3 regions of the Mycobacterium sp. MS1601 genome follow, and region 2 is predicted to be linked to each of the others. Evidence: riboswitches for the same ligand, from Rfam matches in the RefSeq annotation. Region 2 holds a riboswitch; each other region holds the start of a gene.
The links. Region 2 has a riboswitch for cobalamin ahead of BVC93_RS22760 (FecCD family ABC transporter permease). Riboswitches for the same ligand answer to the same signal wherever they lie in the genome.
Positions count from the first base shown of each region.

Region 1: it holds a riboswitch for cobalamin, as region 2 does, so the genes downstream of both, cobN (cobaltochelatase subunit CobN) here and BVC93_RS22760 (FecCD family ABC transporter permease) in region 2, are expected to answer to the same signal.
Region 3: it holds a riboswitch for cobalamin, as region 2 does, so the genes downstream of both, metE (5-methyltetrahydropteroyltriglutamate--homocysteine S-methyltransferase) here and BVC93_RS22760 (FecCD family ABC transporter permease) in region 2, are expected to answer to the same signal.

Region 1 covers NZ_CP019420.1:583,379-588,823, reverse strand. Annotated here, with positions in the region: gene BVC93_RS02775 (TetR/AcrR family transcriptional regulator) at 1-212, opposite strand, end outside; gene BVC93_RS02770 (cytochrome P450) at 266-1,699, shown strand; gene BVC93_RS02765 (DUF3887 domain-containing protein) at 1,732-2,352, shown strand; cobalamin riboswitch at 2,579-2,702, shown strand; gene cobN (cobaltochelatase subunit CobN) at 2,732-5,445, shown strand, end outside.
Region 2 covers NZ_CP019420.1:4,716,636-4,722,080, forward strand. Annotated here, with positions in the region: gene BVC93_RS22750 (ABC transporter substrate-binding protein) at 1-133, opposite strand, end outside; gene BVC93_RS22755 (ABC transporter ATP-binding protein) at 123-965, opposite strand; gene BVC93_RS22760 (FecCD family ABC transporter permease) at 962-1,993, opposite strand; cobalamin riboswitch at 2,160-2,342, opposite strand; gene BVC93_RS22765 (hypothetical protein) at 2,941-3,252, opposite strand; gene BVC93_RS22770 (hypothetical protein) at 3,401-3,724, opposite strand; gene BVC93_RS22775 (class I SAM-dependent methyltransferase) at 3,895-4,611, shown strand; gene BVC93_RS22780 (hypothetical protein) at 4,621-5,445, shown strand, end outside.
Region 3 covers NZ_CP019420.1:198,350-203,794, forward strand. Annotated here, with positions in the region: gene metE (5-methyltetrahydropteroyltriglutamate--homocysteine S-methyltransferase) at 1-1,066, opposite strand, end outside; cobalamin riboswitch at 1,166-1,376, opposite strand; gene BVC93_RS00970 (DUF998 domain-containing protein) at 1,375-1,812, opposite strand; gene crtI (phytoene desaturase family protein) at 1,936-3,441, shown strand; gene BVC93_RS00980 (phytoene/squalene synthase family protein) at 3,441-4,385, shown strand; gene BVC93_RS00985 (lycopene cyclase domain-containing protein) at 4,388-4,723, shown strand; gene BVC93_RS00990 (lycopene cyclase domain-containing protein) at 4,720-5,031, shown strand; gene BVC93_RS00995 (FAD-dependent oxidoreductase) at 5,028-5,445, shown strand, end outside.

The DNA.
Region 1 (5,445 bases), 2.3 Mb from region 2:
CGGACCACCTCGGCGAAGAACGCGCGCTTGTCCGGGAAGTAGTGGTACATCAGAGCGCGGGAGACGCCGGCCAGCTCAGCGATCTCGTCGATGCGGACGTCGTCGTAGGGCCGCTCGCCGAACACCTTGGCGCCCAAGGCCAACAGTTCGGTTCGCCGGTCGTCGGGAGACAGTCTTCTGCGCGACGGGCGGGCGCCGGACCGTTCAGACATGCTGGGATACTATCTGACATACGTACAATAACGACAGCGGCGGAGGTGCGAGCGTGGCGGTGATCGTCGGCGGAGTCAGCAGTGGCAGTGCGCTGCGGGACCGCCGGATTCCACACCCTCCGCGCCGGGTCCCGCTGCTGGGGGACATCTTCAGCTTCCGGGGCAGCGAGCCCGCCCAGTCGGTGGCCGATCTGGCCGCCCAATTGGGTCCGCTGTTCGAATTCGCCTTCCTGGGGGCACGATACGTGGTGGCCGCCGGCGCGGAAGTGGTCACCGAACTCAATGACGAGAGCCGGTTCTGCAAGCACCTCGGGCCGGACATGGTGGCGCTGCGGGTGGTCGGTGGGGACGGGTTGTTCACCGCTGACAACGACGAACCCAACTGGCGCAAGGCCCATCAGCTGCTGATGCCTGCCTTCTCTCAGGCGGCGATGCGGCGCTACCACCCGACGATGCTGGCCGCCGCGACCGAACTGACCGATGCCTGGGACACCGCCTGCGAGAACGGAGCCTGCGTCGACGTCTCCGCCGACACCACCCGCGTCACGCTGGAGACCATCGGCCGGTGTGCGGCGGGCTACTCGTTCGGCGCGTTTCAGTCGGACCGTCCCCACCCCTTCGTGGAGAACATGGTCGAGGCGCTGGTGGGTTCGGACCGCCTCGGGGTGTTCCGGGCGACCTTCCTGCCGAAGTTCGTCGGTGACCGCTATGAACGCAAAGTCAGGCGCCACGCCGCCCAGATGCACCGGGTGGCCGACGAGATCATCGCCGGGCGCAGAAGCGAAGGGCTGGGTCACCATGACGACCTACTGGAGATCATGCTGGCCCCCGATGCCCCGCTCGACGAGGCCAACATCCGCTACCAGCTGATCAACTTCCTGGTTGCTGGGCATGAAACCACTTCGGGTGCACTGTCTTTCGCGATCTACTTTCTTTCGACGCATCCTGAGGTGTTTGCGCGGGCCCGCCACGAAGTGGATCGGGTGTGGGGTGAGGCCGATGAGCCCGACTTCGAGCAGATCGCCAAACTGAGATACGTCCGCCGAGTGCTCGACGAATCGCTGCGGTTGCAACCCACGGTGCCTGCGTACTATCGGGCGGCGCGTGAGGACACCGTGCTGGCGGGCCGGTACAGGATGCGCAAGGGGGAGTGGGCCCTGGCGTTGACGACGACGTTGCACCGCGATCCGCGTTGGAGTGGACCGGGTTTGGCCACGGTGGACGAGTTCGACCCGGATCGCTTTGCGCCGGTACATCTTCGGTCCCGGCCCGCCCAACTGTACAAGCCGTTCGGCACCGGTGAGCGGGCGTGCATAGGACGGCAGTTCGCGTTGCACGAGGCCGTGCTGGTACTCGGCACGCTGATCCGGCGCTACGACCTGGTGGCCGACCCCGGCTACACGCTCACAGTGGCTGAGCGGCTGACGCTGATGCCGAAGGGTTTCCGGTTGGGGCTCCGGCGGCGAGTTCTGTCAAGAAAATATTGACGAATGGCCGGAAGTCAATCTAATCTTGACGTATGTCCGCTTCCTTTACCGCGACGGGCCAGCAGCTCCACCGCCAGCTCGGTCAGATCCTGGCTGCGCCCGTATTGCGTGACGACAACGATCCGCTCGAGTTGGTGCGCGCGGCGCACGATGTCCAGGGCATGGCGGAGGCGTTGCTGGCCGCAGCTGTGCTCCAGGCACGAGACGAGGGCCGGACATGGCAGGAGATCGGCGGAGTGCTGGGTGTCTCGCGCCAAGCCGCTTTCCAGCGCTACGGCAAGCCGATCGATCCGAGAACGGGAGAAACCATGAACACCACTGCTCTTGCCGGAGCCGACGAACTGGCCGCCGCGGTCATCGACGATCTCGCTGGAGTCCGCTGGGCCGATGTCAGCGCTCGCTTCGATGCCACGATGCGCGAACGCCTCTCCGAGGAGGGGCTGGCCGAGGCCTGGGTGCACATCGTGGGGTTGGCCGGGGCGTACGAGAGTCGGGGCAAGACCGATGTCATGCGGGCCGGGGACTTCACGGTCACCAACACGCCATTGGCTTTCGAGGCCGGTGATTATGTCGCTCGCATCACCTTCCGGGACGACCGGACGATTGCCGGGTTGTTCCTCCTCGACGCTGATGCGGCCCAAGCGCACCAGTAGCGTGAACACGACAGTTGCCACCAGGGGCCTGCCATGAACCTGCGCCCGTGCACACGTCTTTCCCGTTGAAAGACTCCATCATTCAGATTCCGCCGGCTCCCGGAGTTGACGACCTCGGTTCGGAGAGTGTGAGGGGTTTGGAGATCGGGAAGCGATGCCGGGCGGTGGCCGCCGGGTGTCGGGTGCGTGGTGGCGATGTCCTGGCGTCCTCTCCGGGGGACACCTACACTAAGCTGATTCCCGCACACCTCGTGGAACAGGAACCCGGTGCGAATCCGGGGCGGTTGCGCCACTGTGAGATTCCGTTTACGGGGTCCCAGCCAGACACTGGCCACGAGGATCCACAGTTGAGGGGCGCCAACCCCCGGGGAGATCGATCATGCCTGATGACGTGACCCGTATTGCTTTGTTGTCCACCTCGGACACCGATCTGCTCTCGGCCCGCGCCAGCGGAGCGGCGTACAGCCTCGGCAACCCGGCGCGCCAGCCGTTGGAGCCGGTGCTCGACGGCGCCGACGTGGTGGTGATGCGGGTGCTGGGGTCCTCCGACGAGATCCGCGCCGAACTGGAGACCCTGCGGGCCAGCGGCCTGCCGATGGTGATCCTCGGCGGGGAGCGCCAGCCCAGCCCCGAGCTGATGGAGAACTCGACGGTGCCCATTGGGCTGGCGGCCCAGGCCCACGTCTATCTCGCCGAAGGCGGCCCGGCCAATCTCGGGCAACTTCACGCATTCCTCTGCGACACCGTGCTGCTCGGCGGCGACGGCTTCGAACCGCCCGCCGTGATCCCGGACTGGGGCTACGCCGACCGCCCTGCGCAGGCCGACGGCAAATCGAGAGTGGGCATCCTCTACTACCGGGCCCACGAGATCAGCGGCAACGCCGGGTTCGCGCACGCACTGGCCGACGCCATCGACGCCACCGGCGAGGCCGTGGGCGTCCCACTCTTCGCGTCGTCGCTGCGCAGCGCGCCCGAGGAACTCTACGAGGCGTTCTCCACGTTGGACGCGCTGATCGTCACCGTGCTCGCCGCTGGCGGATCCAGGCCCGCCGGCGTCAGCGCCGGCGGCGACGACGGGTCCTGGGACATCGAGCGGCTGGCCGCCCTGGACATCCCGGTGCTGCAGGGCCTGTGTCTCACCTCGTCTCAGCAGGACTGGGAGGCCAACGACGACGGCGTGACCCCACTGGACTCGGCGAACCAGATCGCCATCCCGGAGTTCGACGGCAGGGTGATCACGGCGCCGTTCTCGTTCAAGGAGATCGACGAGGACGGCCTGCCGCACTACGTCGCCGACGCCGAACGCTGCGCGCGGGTGGCCGGTATCGCCGTCAACCATGCCCGGCTGCGCCGGGTTCCCAACGGCGACAAGAAGCTTGCTCTGGTCCTCTCGGCGTATCCCACCAAGCATTCCCGGGTCGGAAACGCCGTGGGTCTGGACACCCCGGCCTCGACCGTGCGCCTGCTGCACCGACTGGCTGCGGCGGGGTACGACGTGGGTGACGGTTTCGGCGTGCTCGGAATCGACGACGAGACCGAGGCCGGTGACAAGCTGATCCACACCTTGATCGCCGCGGGTGGGCAGGACGAGGAATGGCTCACCACAGCCCAACTCACCGACGCGCATGTGACGGTCAGTGCCCAGCAGTACGCCGCGTGGACCGCGGACCTGCCCGCGGGTCTGCGCGGGGAGATGGAGCAGGCGTGGGGCCCGGCGCCCGGCAAACTGTTCGTCAACGATGCCGGTGACATCGTGCTGGCCGCGTTGCGGGCAGGCAACATCGTGCTGATGATCCAGCCGCCCCGCGGTTTCGGCGAGAACCCGGTGGCCATCTACCACGATCCCGATATGGCGCCGAGTCATCACTACCTGGCTGCATACCGTTGGCTGGAGCAGGGTTTCGGTGCGCACGCGGTGGTACACCTGGGTAAGCACGGGTCCCTGGAATGGCTACCCGGCAAGAACGCCGCGCTCTCGGCTGACTGCGCCACCGACGCCACCATCGGCAGCCTGCCGCTGATCTACCCGTTCCTGGTCAACGACCCCGGTGAGGGCGCGCAGGCCAAGCGTCGCGCACACGCCACCATCGTCGATCACCTGATTCCGCCGATGGCTCGCGCCGAGACCTACGGCGACATCGCGCGACTGGAACAGCTTCTCGACGAGTACGGCAACATCGCCTCGATGGACCCGGCCAAACTACCGGCCATCCGAGGTGAGATCTGGAATCTCATGCGCGCTGCCGAGATGCACCGCGACCTCGGCCTCGATGACCGTCCGGAAGACGAAGAGTTCGACGACTTCCTGCTGCACGTCGACGGATGGCTGTGTGAGATCAAGGACGCCCAGATCCGCGACGGCCTGCACGTGCTCGGCGGCGCTCCCGTCGGGCCGGCGCGGGTCAACCTGGTGCTGGCGATTCTGCGGGCCGCCCAGGTGTGGGGTGGCCGCGACCACGCCGTGCCGGGGCTGCGCGCCGCGCTCGGTCTGAAAGAGGACGCCGAGACAGCCGCTGTCGACGAGATCGAGACCCGCGCCCGCGGACTCGTCGAAGCCATGGACGCCGCCGGCTGGGATGCCGCCGTCGCGACCACTCTGCACGACGACCCCGAGGTGCAGTCGGTGCTGCGGTTCGCCGCTACCGAGGTGGTGCCCCGGTTGGCGGGCACCGTCGGTGAGCTCGACGCCGTACTGCACGCTCTCTCAGGTGGATTCGTGCGCCCCGGACCTTCTGGATCGCCGCTGCGCGGTTTGGTGAACGTGTTGCCGACGGGCCGCAACTTCTACACCGTCGATCCCCGCGCGGTGCCGTCACGCCTGGCCTGGCAGACCGGCCAGGCGATGGCCGAATCGCTGGTGGCTCGTTACCTCGACGACACCGGTGCCTATCCGGAGTCGGTGGGTCTGTCGGTGTGGGGCACCAGCGCCATGCGTACCTCCGGTGACGACGTGGCCGAAGTGCTTGCGCTGCTGGGTGTTCGACCGGAATGGGACGAGGCCTCGCGACGGGTCAGCCGGCTGGAGATCATGTCCCTGCAGGAACTCGGCCGACCGCGCATCGATGTGACGGTCCGGATCTCCGGGTTCTTCCG
Region 2 (5,445 bases):
CAGTCACGGTGTCCGCTGTCGTGGTCGTCTCCGCCTGGGACGTGCATCCCGAGGTTGCACCGAGGAGGACGGCGCAGACCGCCAGGTGTATCGCCGGTCGCGTCGCGAAAGGGGATCGAAATCTATACGCCATTGTTGTGCTCCTCATGATGGTTTGACGCCAGTTCGGCATGGGTGAGTAACAGATGGAAACGGCCGGTCGTCGGATGGACGATGATGTCGCCGGCAACACCGAAGACCTGCCGCAAGAGGGCAGAGGTGAGAACTTCAGAGGGTGACCCCTGGGCGTACACCCGGCCGCCGGCCACGACCGCGACCGCATCGAAATGCCGCATCACCAAGTCGAGATCGTGCATCGCAGCGATGACGGTGCATCGGAGGTCGTCGAGTATCTGCATGAATCTCAGTCGCCACGAGGCGTCGAGATGGTTAGTGGGTTCGTCAAGGACAAGAACGGATGTTCGCTGTGCCAACGCGCGGGCCAGGACGACCCGGTGACGTTCACCACCAGAAAGCTGGACACACGGTCGGTTGCCCCACCCCTGCAGACCGACGGCGCTGAGGGCGCCGTCAATGATGTCCCGCTCTCCGGAAACGGCGCCTGCCCACGGGTTCCGGTAAGGGGTCCTGCCCAGACCCACGGCCTCGGCGACGGTCAGTTCGCCTGAGGGTCGCTCCTCTTGTCCGACCACTGCGATGGTGCGCGCTCGCTCTCGGGCCGGCATCCGATACAAGTCCCTGCCTTCAACCAGGACTGTTCCCGCTGACGGTGCGTCGAGACCGGACAGGGCGCGCAGCAAAGTGCTCTTGCCGGCGCCGTTGGGGCCGATGACCGCCAGCCGCGTCCCGGCAGCCACCGTCAGGTCCACACCGGACACCACTGTTCTGCTGCCGCGGCGACAGAGCACGCCGTGTGCGCTCACCGTCACGCCCGTCGCCGGGGGTGCGGTTGGCGGTGCGCTCATGTGTTGTTGCCGAACTGGTAGCGTCGCCGCCCCATCAAATAGAGAAACACGGGCGCGCCGACGAGGCCGGTGATGATCCCCAGGGGCATCTCCCGTGGTGCCGCGACTTCGCGTGAGATCACGTCGACCCACACCATGAAGAGCGCTCCAATGCTGACCGAGACCGGCAGCATTGCGCGGTGGGTGGCGCCGACGAGCATGCGGGCCGCGTGGGGCACGATGAGTCCGACGAACCCGATTCCGCCGGAAACGGCAACCAGGACACCGACGAGCACCGCCTGGACCGCGAACAACGCGTTCCGCACTGCCCGCACCGGTACGCCCAGCGATGCCGCGGTGTCGGCACCGACGGAGTAGGCGTCGAGCCAGGAGTGAATGAGCAGGGCAGCAACGAACGACACCAGCACCACCGCTGCCGTGAGGGGAATCTTCGCCCACGTCGCTCCCGCAACGCTGCCCAGCAGCCAGAACATGACACTTTCGGCGGCGTGCGGATCGCCGGCGGTGAAGACGAGCAGTGACGACAGCGCCATGAACGCCGACGACAGCACCACCCCGGAGAGGATCAGGCGCAGTGCTGTGAGGCCGCCTTGGGCACGTGCCACCGCATACACGGTGAGCGTGGCCACCGTAGAACCGATGAGCGCGGCGCCCGACAGCGCCCAGACTCCCAACGATGAGAGTGCACCGAGGGTGATCACGGCGGTTGCACCCACTGAGGCGCCTGCTGACACACCGAGTAGGTACGGCTCTGCCAGCGGGTTGCGGACCAACGCCTGCATGAGGGCGCCAGCCAGGGCCAGACCCGCACCGACCAACGCTGCAAGTATCGAGCGCGGCAGGCGAAGCTCCCACACGATGGTGTCAAACCCCGGAACACCGGTGGCGCCGGTGAAGCGGCCCACGACGACGTTCCACACGTCACGCAGTGGGATGTCCTCGGCGCCGAAGGCCACCGAAACAACGATGCTCAGCAGCGTGAGAACGGCGAGCACCGTTGTCAACGCAACAACCGGCGCTCGGCGCACGGTGGCAACCGAGGCATGTTCGTCGCGAAGGAACGCTCTTTCTTCGCGGACTGTCACCTCCGGACTGCCGGCCACCAGGACACGCAGCTGGCGGTGCGCTGACCGCTGAGGGGGATGAACAACTCTGACCTCGCTATGCCGGGGTATCTATTCGCGAGATACACGGTGGACACAACCGAGAGCGGCAGGTATTCGGACTCGGGGATCGTCGACACCCGAGGGCTTCCCTGGATTGCCAGGTCGCCGATGTCGAGCACGTTCCCCATACCGTTGCGCGTCAGCCCCGGAGTCGCACCGGGTTCCCCGACACCCGCACTGCACGGATGTAACCACTCTCAACGGCGCAGGTTATCTCATCATCGCCGTCGGCGTCAGCCCTCAGTGCCCGGCGCGTCCCGAAGTGGAAGCCGAACGTGGGCCCGACGGGCGTCTTGAACCACTGCCGATTGCGCCGCGCGGATCCACCCGCTCCGATGTGTTGGTCCACTCTCGTACTTCTCCGCGATCGACAGCCTGTTCCACGACCACGGCCACCGAGTCCTTCGCGGGCCACGACAGCAGCTGCGCAACTGCCAACCCCAAAGGGGTTGACATACAACGACACAAACCCGTCGCGAAGATGGTCAGATCCTCACGAAAAGAACCGGCCGTCGAGGCGACCTTCGCGCCGGGCAAGACCCGGGCAATGCGCGCCACGACACACTGGTGGTGATGGCCGAAGGCGAAACGCACTGTGTAGTAACCAAATGGGATGACACGGACGTCACGTTCGAGCACTGCGAGATCGCCTTGGCCCGACGCAGCACTGACTGGTCGGCCAGAGCGGCATGAGCGCTTCTGACTCCAGGTCAACATGGTGCTTGTGAGGTCTGGTCCATAACACGTCGGAGTTATCGTGCCGCGGACTCGGTGGGGAACATCGTCCAGACGTTCCCCACCGAATCTGCTCACCGCACGTTGACGTACGCGGTTGTCACCCTGACCGGCGCGAACTGCCGGTCGTAGCCGGTGTAATCCTGGGTCCCGTTGACGGACTCGGTGTGGATGAACGTCGGGCCCACACCCACCGACACCACTTTGGCGTCGGCAAGCTCCACGTCGGAGAGCCGGTTCACCACCACCGTGTAGCCCTGAGCTTTTAGGTTGGCGATGGTGTCCGCCGCGCTGCCGACACCGGACGGTGCGGCGGCCGCCGGCGCGGCCAATGTGATGACGCCTGCGGACAGGGCTGCGGCTGCGGCAATGGAGTAGATCTTCATGGTCGTACTTCTTTCGTGTAGCTGACCGGCGAACTGATCCGGCCTGTGCACAGCCTGGAGCGGGTGAGCGCGATAAGCACGCGTAATCCACTACCCGACAACGACAAAGCTCCCCATGAGTTAGGGGAGCTTTCTCGAGTTCGTCTGCTCAGCGGACGTTGACGTAGACGGTCTTGACGTTGTCGGGGGCGAATTGGTTGTCGGCGTTGGGGCTGTAGCCGCCTTCGCTGCGGTTGTTGGCGTTGGTGTGCTGGAAGGTCGGGCCTGCACCGACGGAGACGACGCTGGCATCGGCCAACGGGGTGTTCGACAGGCGGTTGACGATCACCTTGTAGCCCTGGTCTTGCAGGCTGGAGATGGTGTCTTGGGCGTTGCCGGCTCCGGTGGGGGCGGCCATCGCGGGGGCAGCCAATCCCAGGAAGGCGGCGGTGGCGGCGGTGGCGATGGCGGTGGCGAATCCGAACTTGGTCATGATCTCTGCTTCTCTCTGGGTGGTTCTTCTACGTGGTGTTCGGATCGGGGCGGGAGGGGTTTCTCGTTCCGGTCTGCCAGGCATAACCGCGCACGTCAGCACCCCATTTCCCGGTTGGCAGCCAATGCACCAGGCTTGGCAGAATATGGCCGCCTGGCAGACTTGGGCGAGTGTCGAAGGAAGTCGGAACCCACCCGCAGTACGACGTGTTCGCCGACGAGTTCGCCGACCACGCCCGCGAGAATTTCTACAACGCCCACTACGACCGCCCGGCCTGTCTGTCCCTACTGGGGGACGTGGCAGGCAAGGCGGTCCTGGACGCCGCGTGCGGCCCGGGCTTCTACGCCGAGGAACTCACCAGGCGTGGTGCCGAGGTGATCGGTTTCGACCAGAGCCCGCGCATGGTGGAACTGAGTGCGCACCGAGTGCCGCAGGGCAGCTTCCGCACCCACGATCTGGCGCGCCCGCTCGACTGGTTACCGGATGCCTCCGTGGATCTGGTGCTGTTGGCTCTGGCGCTGGAATACCTCGACAACCGAGCAGCGGCGTTGGCGGAACTTCGTCGGGTGCTCAAACCGCAAGGTGCCCTGGTGCTCTCCCGCATGCACCCGACCGGTGACTGGCTCCGCCACGGCGGCAACTACTTTGAGCCACGCATTATCGAGGAGACCTGGAGCGCCGGCTGGCGGGTGCGGTGGTGGCTTTCACCGTTGGAGCAGACCTGCCACGAGTTACGCACCGCCGGATTCCTGATCGAACAGCTGGTGGAGCCGCGGCCCACCGAACCGGCGAAGGCGCTCGACGAGCAGAAGTACGAGGCACTACACAGCTCGCCGACGGGGTTCCTGGCCATTCGGGCGATCCCGGACCCGCGGGAGCCACGCTAGGCTGCTGAAGTGCACGGTCAGGCGCGCGGCGAGTTCTCGGTCTTCGCGACGCTGTACACCGTCGCCATGCTGTTCGAGTTCTCCGAGCAGTGGCAAACACCCTTGTTCACGGGAACTTTCGTGATCGCCGCCGCCATCGCTGTCTTCACCGGCGTCACCCGGGTCAAGTTCCTGGCTCTGCTGACGGGCGCCACCGGCTATCTCGCACTCGTGCAGTTTCCCGAAGTGGCCAATCACGTCAACCTGATGATCCTGCTCAACATCGCGATGATCGGCGTGCTGACCGTCTCGGTGATCCGGCGGCGCACCACACCCGAGGAAGACTATGCCGCGATTGCGCCGATCCTACGCATCGGCCTGATCCTCATCTACGTGCTGGCCGGCTTCCACAAGCTGAACTCCGACTATCTGAACGTCGCATCCTCCTGTGCGGTCAGCTTTGTCCACTGGATGATTCGCGCCCTGCAGACGAGCGTCCTGGGCGTGGCGTTGATTGTGCCGGTGGCGTTGGTGGCGGGTTTTCTGGGCTATCGGCTGACGCGGCAGGGGCGGTTCGCCCAACCGGGTAACCGGATGTTCACGGCGGTCGTGGTGTGCCTCGGAGTTCTCGGTGTGACCGTGGTGGCCGTTGTCCTGCTGTATGACCACTGGAGTGCGCTGGCCTCCACCGTCGGCCTGATCGTCGCGGTGGCGTTGCTGGGCTGGGAACTGATCGGTGGCCTGCTGCTTGCGGTGCCCCGCCTGCAGGCCGCCATGCTCGCGATCGCGCTGACCTTGCACTCGACCCTGGCGTTGATCGGTTTTGTCGACTTCGGTGCGCTGGCCGTCGCACTC
Region 3 (5,445 bases), 1.9 Mb from region 2:
GCCAGCTGCGCAGCGCGTCGTCCAGCCCTGTCTCCGGCTCCAGCGAGTACGGCACGTGCAACGTCGAGCACGACGTGGACACCGCTACCGCGCCGACCGATCCCACCAGCGCGTTGAGCGCGCCGAGCGCTTTCTCCAGGTCGGTCGCCCAGATGTTGCGCCCGTCCACCACCCCGGCGACGACGAGCTTCTCCGCCAGTTCGGGAACCGCCGTCACGGCTTGCTCGCTGCCTGCCGCCAAGTCGACGCCGATGGCCTCGACCGGGGTGCGGGCCAGCGCGGGCAGCGCCGCGTCGAGTCCGCCGAAGTAGGTGGAGACGAAGATCGACGGTCGTTCGGCCACCTCACCGAGACGGCGATAGACGGACTCCGCGAGACCTGCGGCGTTGGAGAGGATGTCGGTGACCAGCACGGGTTCGTCGAGCTGTACCCACGAAGCGCCCGCTGCGGACAACCGGCCCAGCAGGTCGATGTACAGGGGAACGAGATCGTCGAGCCGTTCGATCGGATCACCACCACCATCAACGGCTTTGGCCAACGCGAGGAACGTGATGGGCCCGATCACCACCGGGCGAGCGGCGATCTTCTGTGACAGCGCTTCCGCGAGCTCACCGAGCACTTTGGTGGGGTGGAGGCTGAAGGTCGTCGACGGGCCGATCTCCGGGACGATGTAGTGGTAGTTGGTGTCGAACCACTTGGTCATCTCCAGTGGGGCGATCTCCCCGGTACCACGAGCGGCGGCGAAGTAGCGGTCCAGATCGTCGTCGACGACGGCCACCCGGGGCGGCAGCGCACCCAGCATCACCGCGGTGTCCAGCATTTGGTCGTAGTAGGAGAACGTGTTGACCGGAATCGAGTCCAGGCCTGCGGCGGTCAGGGCCGCCCAGGTGGAAAATCGCAGACCCGAGGCGACGGCCTCGAGCTTGGCGCGGTTGATCTTGCCGGCCCAGTAGTTCTCGGTGGCGCGTTTGAGTTCGCGGTTGGGCCCGATCCGGGGTGAACCGAGAACGGTGGCGGAGAAGGTCGGTGACACGGGATGGTTCCTTCGGTACGACGGAGTGCCCATCGCCCACGGCCGTACCGCCGGACCGACCACCTGCACGACGCAAGGGATCACCACGCCGGCCATACGCCCAGTCCACGAGGCGATGCGCCGCCGGACGCGGCGCGCCCGGCACAACTGGCAGGTCTTCGGACTCACAGGCGCGCATCCGTGGATGCTCCTACTGGCCGTCGCTTCCCGATGCTTGACATCAGTGCCGTTGACGGCGGTCGTTCCTGCATACCGCTGCGGGACAGTCCCGGATTCTCACCGGGTTCCCTCTTGCGATGCCCTTGACGGATGTCAAAGGCAAACCAGCTGCACCGGGAACACTACCGCGAACGTCCCGCGAGCAGCACCACCGCGGTGACCAACTCCCAGACGATGATCGGGTACACCGACCGACACCAGGACCAGCGGCCGGCGCCACCACCCACAACGAGGGCCAGGTTGCCACCGATGATGGCGAGCCCGGCGCCGATACCGTGCCACGGCACCTTGGTGTCGAGGTAGCTCGGGAACACGGCGATGACCACGTTGCCCAGCGCATTCACCGCGGCGGCCGCGACGAAACCGCGCCTGGTCAGGACCGGCTCCGCTCCGTGGGTGACAACGACGGCTCCGACTGCGAACAATGCACCGTGAACCACGAACCCGACGTTCATAACGGTTGCGACGCCGAGGTCGCTGAGGTAGTTATACAGGTAGCTGTAGCCTGGGAGTGCCTTTGCTGCAAGAGCTTCGGAGGCCAGGTAGACAGTCGCGCCCACAATCCAGCAGCCAGCTGCCGTTCGCCCCGAGTCCACAGCGTTTCTGGTACCCGAGAAGCGATGTTTTCGACCTGGCCAGAACGGGAACTTCCTTCGCACTGTCTGTAGCCCGGGAGGACCTTCGTGACCCTGCGTTTCCGTCAACCCCGCCGCGTGGTGGTGGTCGGAGCTGGTCTTTCCGGGCTCTCTGCTGCCATGCACCTTGCCGGCCGCGGTGTCGCGGTCACAGTGCTGGAGCGCGGCCACCACCCCGGCGGACGGATGGGCCGAGCCGACATCGACGGCTACCGGCTCGACACCGGGCCCACCGTGTTGACCATGCCGGAGATCATCGACGACGCCTTCGCCGCAGTGGGCGAATCCAGTGCCGACCGCTTGGACCTGATCCCGGTGGCACCGGCATACCGGGCCTCCTTCGCCGACGGCACCGCACTGCAGGTACACAGCGATGCGGCGGCCATGGCCGCCGAGGTGGAACGCTTCGCCGGCCCGCAGCAGGCGCAGGGCTATCTGCAACTGCGCCAATGGCTCACCCGCCTCTACGACGTGGAGTTCGACGGCTTCATCGGATCGAACTTCCAATCACCTCTTTCGCTGGTGAACTCCGATTTGCTGCGGTTGCTGTCCATCGGCGGGTTTCGCCGCTGGGACTCCGTGGTCAGGCGATTCCTGACCGATGAGCGCCTGCAGCGGGTGTTCACCTTCCAGGCGCTGTATGCGGGGGTGCCGCCGCAGCGGGCGCTCGCGGTGTACGCCGTCATCGCCTACATGGACACGGTCGCCGGGGTGTACTTCCCGCGGGGCGGCATGCGTGCCGTGCCGGACGCCATGGCTGCCGCAGCCAGCGCCGCAGGAGTCGAATTCCGTTACGGCACTTCGGTGACCGAGCTGATACACAGTGGCGGCGTGGTCAGCACCGTGGGTACCGACACCGGCGAGCGGTTCGCGGCCGACGCCGTGGTGTTGACCACCGAACTGCCCGACACCTACCGGATGCTCGGTCGAACGCCGCGTCGATTGCTACGCCTGCGTCCGGCGCCATCCGCCGTGGTGGCGCACATTGGCTGCCGCGCAACAGGTTCAGACCTTCCCCACCACAACATCCTGTTCGGAGACGCCTGGCGCGACACCTTCCGGGAGATCATCGACCACGGCACGGTGATGTCGGATCCGTCGCTGCTGGTCACCAGACCCACCGTCGCTGATCCCACACTGGCACCCGAGGGCCGCGACCTGCTCTATGTGCTGGCTCCTGCCCCCAACACCGAGGTCGGCACCATCGACTGGTCGGCGATCGGTCCCGCCTACACCGAGCAGATGATCGAGACGGTGGACCGCCGGCTTCCCGGCCTGATCGAGGACCCCCAGTTGCTCGACGTCGTGGATCCGTCCGGCTGGGCCCGGCAGGGCATGGCCGCAGGCACCCCGTTCGCGTTGGCGCACAACTTCACCCAGACCGGGCCATTCCGGCCGGCGAACCGGATCCGCGGTATCGACAACGTGGTGCTCGCCGGGTCGTCCACCGTGCCCGGAGTCGGCGTCCCGACGGCGGTGATCTCCGGCCGACTGGCCGCCGAGCGGCTCACCGGTTCTCCTTCCCGCAGACAACAGACGATGGTGGTGCGCTGATGCTCAGCTCTGAACTCGATGCCGCAGGCGTCCACGACCCCCAACTGCGCGAGGCCTATCGGGTGTGCCGCGAATTGAACGCCGAACACGGCCGCACCTTCTTTCTGGCCACCCGCCTGCTGGCGCCGGACCAGCGTCCCGCCGTACACGCGCTCTACGGGTTCGCCCGCCGCGCCGATGACATCCTCGACGATCTCGACTCCACCGCCACCATCGCGCAGCGCCAGGAACTGCTCGAGCGCCTGCGAATCCAGCTGTTCAACCGTCTGGTCAACGATGAAGCCGACGGGGATGACCCGGCGCTGTCCGCTGTGGTGCACTGCGCCCGCACCTTCGGCATCAGCTGGGACCTGTTCGACGATTTCCTGACCTCCATGCGGATGGACCTGACCGTCACCGACTACGCGGACCGGCCAGCGCTGCAGCGCTACATGCACGGCTCGGCCGAGGTGATCGGCCTGCAGATGCTGCCGGTGCTGGGCACGGTGGGTCCCCGCGAGGAGGCGGCGACGTATGCCGCGGCGTTGGGCACGGCCTTCCAGCTCACCAACTTCATCCGCGATGTGGACGAGGACCTCGATCGCGGCCGCGTCTACCTGCCCGCCGACGAGCTCGCGGCGCACGGTGTGGACCGGGATCTGCTGCAGTGGTGCCACGACAATCGTGTCACCGATCCGCGGGTGCAGCGGGCACTCACCGAGCAGGTCGCCATCACCCGTGAGGTGTACTCGGTTGCCGAGCAAGGGATCCCGTTGCTGGATCCGCGCTCTCGACCCTGCATCACGGCGGCACTGACGCTCTACTCCGAGATCCTGGACCGGGTCGAGGACATGGGTTTCCTGGTGTTCGGCCAACGAGCCACCGTCGGTAACCGCCGCCGTCTACAGGTGGCGGCAGTGGGGCTGCTGGACGCCTGGCGCAGCCGGCACACCCGGGCGGCGTGAGCATGGACCGCTGGCAGTACCTGCTGGTGCTGGCGGCCTGCCTGGCCATCACCGCGCCGCTGGAGTTCCTCGGCACCGGGGTGTACCGCCAGATCGGTAGGGCGGCACGGGCGATCCTGCCGGTGGCCGCGGTGTTCATCGCCTGGGATCTGGTGGCCATCCTGGCTGACATCTGGTCCTACAACCCGCAGTACATCACCGGCGTCCACATCGGGCCGGTGCCGCTGGAGGAACTGCTGTTCTTCCTGGTGATCCCGATGTGTGGGTTGCTCACCTATTCGGCGGTGGAGGGCATTGTGGCCCGGCTGCGCAAGCGTTCGCGGGTGCGACGCACGTGATCGGCTACACCCTGCCCACCGCCGTCGCCGTGATCGTGGTCTGTGTCCTGGAATGGAAAGTGCTGCGCACCGGTATCTTCCGCAAACCGGTCTACTGGATCTCGATGGTCATCGTGCTGGGCTTCCAGATCCCGGTGGACGGGTGGTTGACCAAGCTGAGCGCCCCCATCGTCCTCTACGACGAACAGCACACCACCGGCATCCGCATACCGTGGGATATTCCCGTCGAGGACTTCTTCTTCGGATGGGCCATGGTCACCGCTGTGCTGATGCTCTGGGAACGCTCCCGCACCAAGGAATCCCGATGAGTGACCGCAGACGCGTCGAACACCCCGCGCCCCGGGGACTGCCGAACGCTGCAACGCTCGACCGTCCGCCACGGGTGGCAGTGGTGGGCGCAGGCATCGCCGGGCTGACCGCGGCCACCGCGCTGGCTGAGCGCGGCGTGCGTGTCCAGATCGTGGAACGCGAACATCATCTCGGTGGCCGGGTCGGCGCGTGGACCGAGGTGCTGGACGACGGCACCCCCGTGGCGATGAACCGAGGTTTCCACGCCTTCTTCCGGCAGTACTACAACCTGCGCGCAGTACTGCGTCGTGTCGATCCGGATCTGGGCATGCTCACCGCGGTGCAGGACTACCCACTGGTGGACGGGGACGGCCGGCGCGACACCTTTCGTGGACTGCCCACGTCACCACCGCTGAATGCCATCGCCTTCGCGT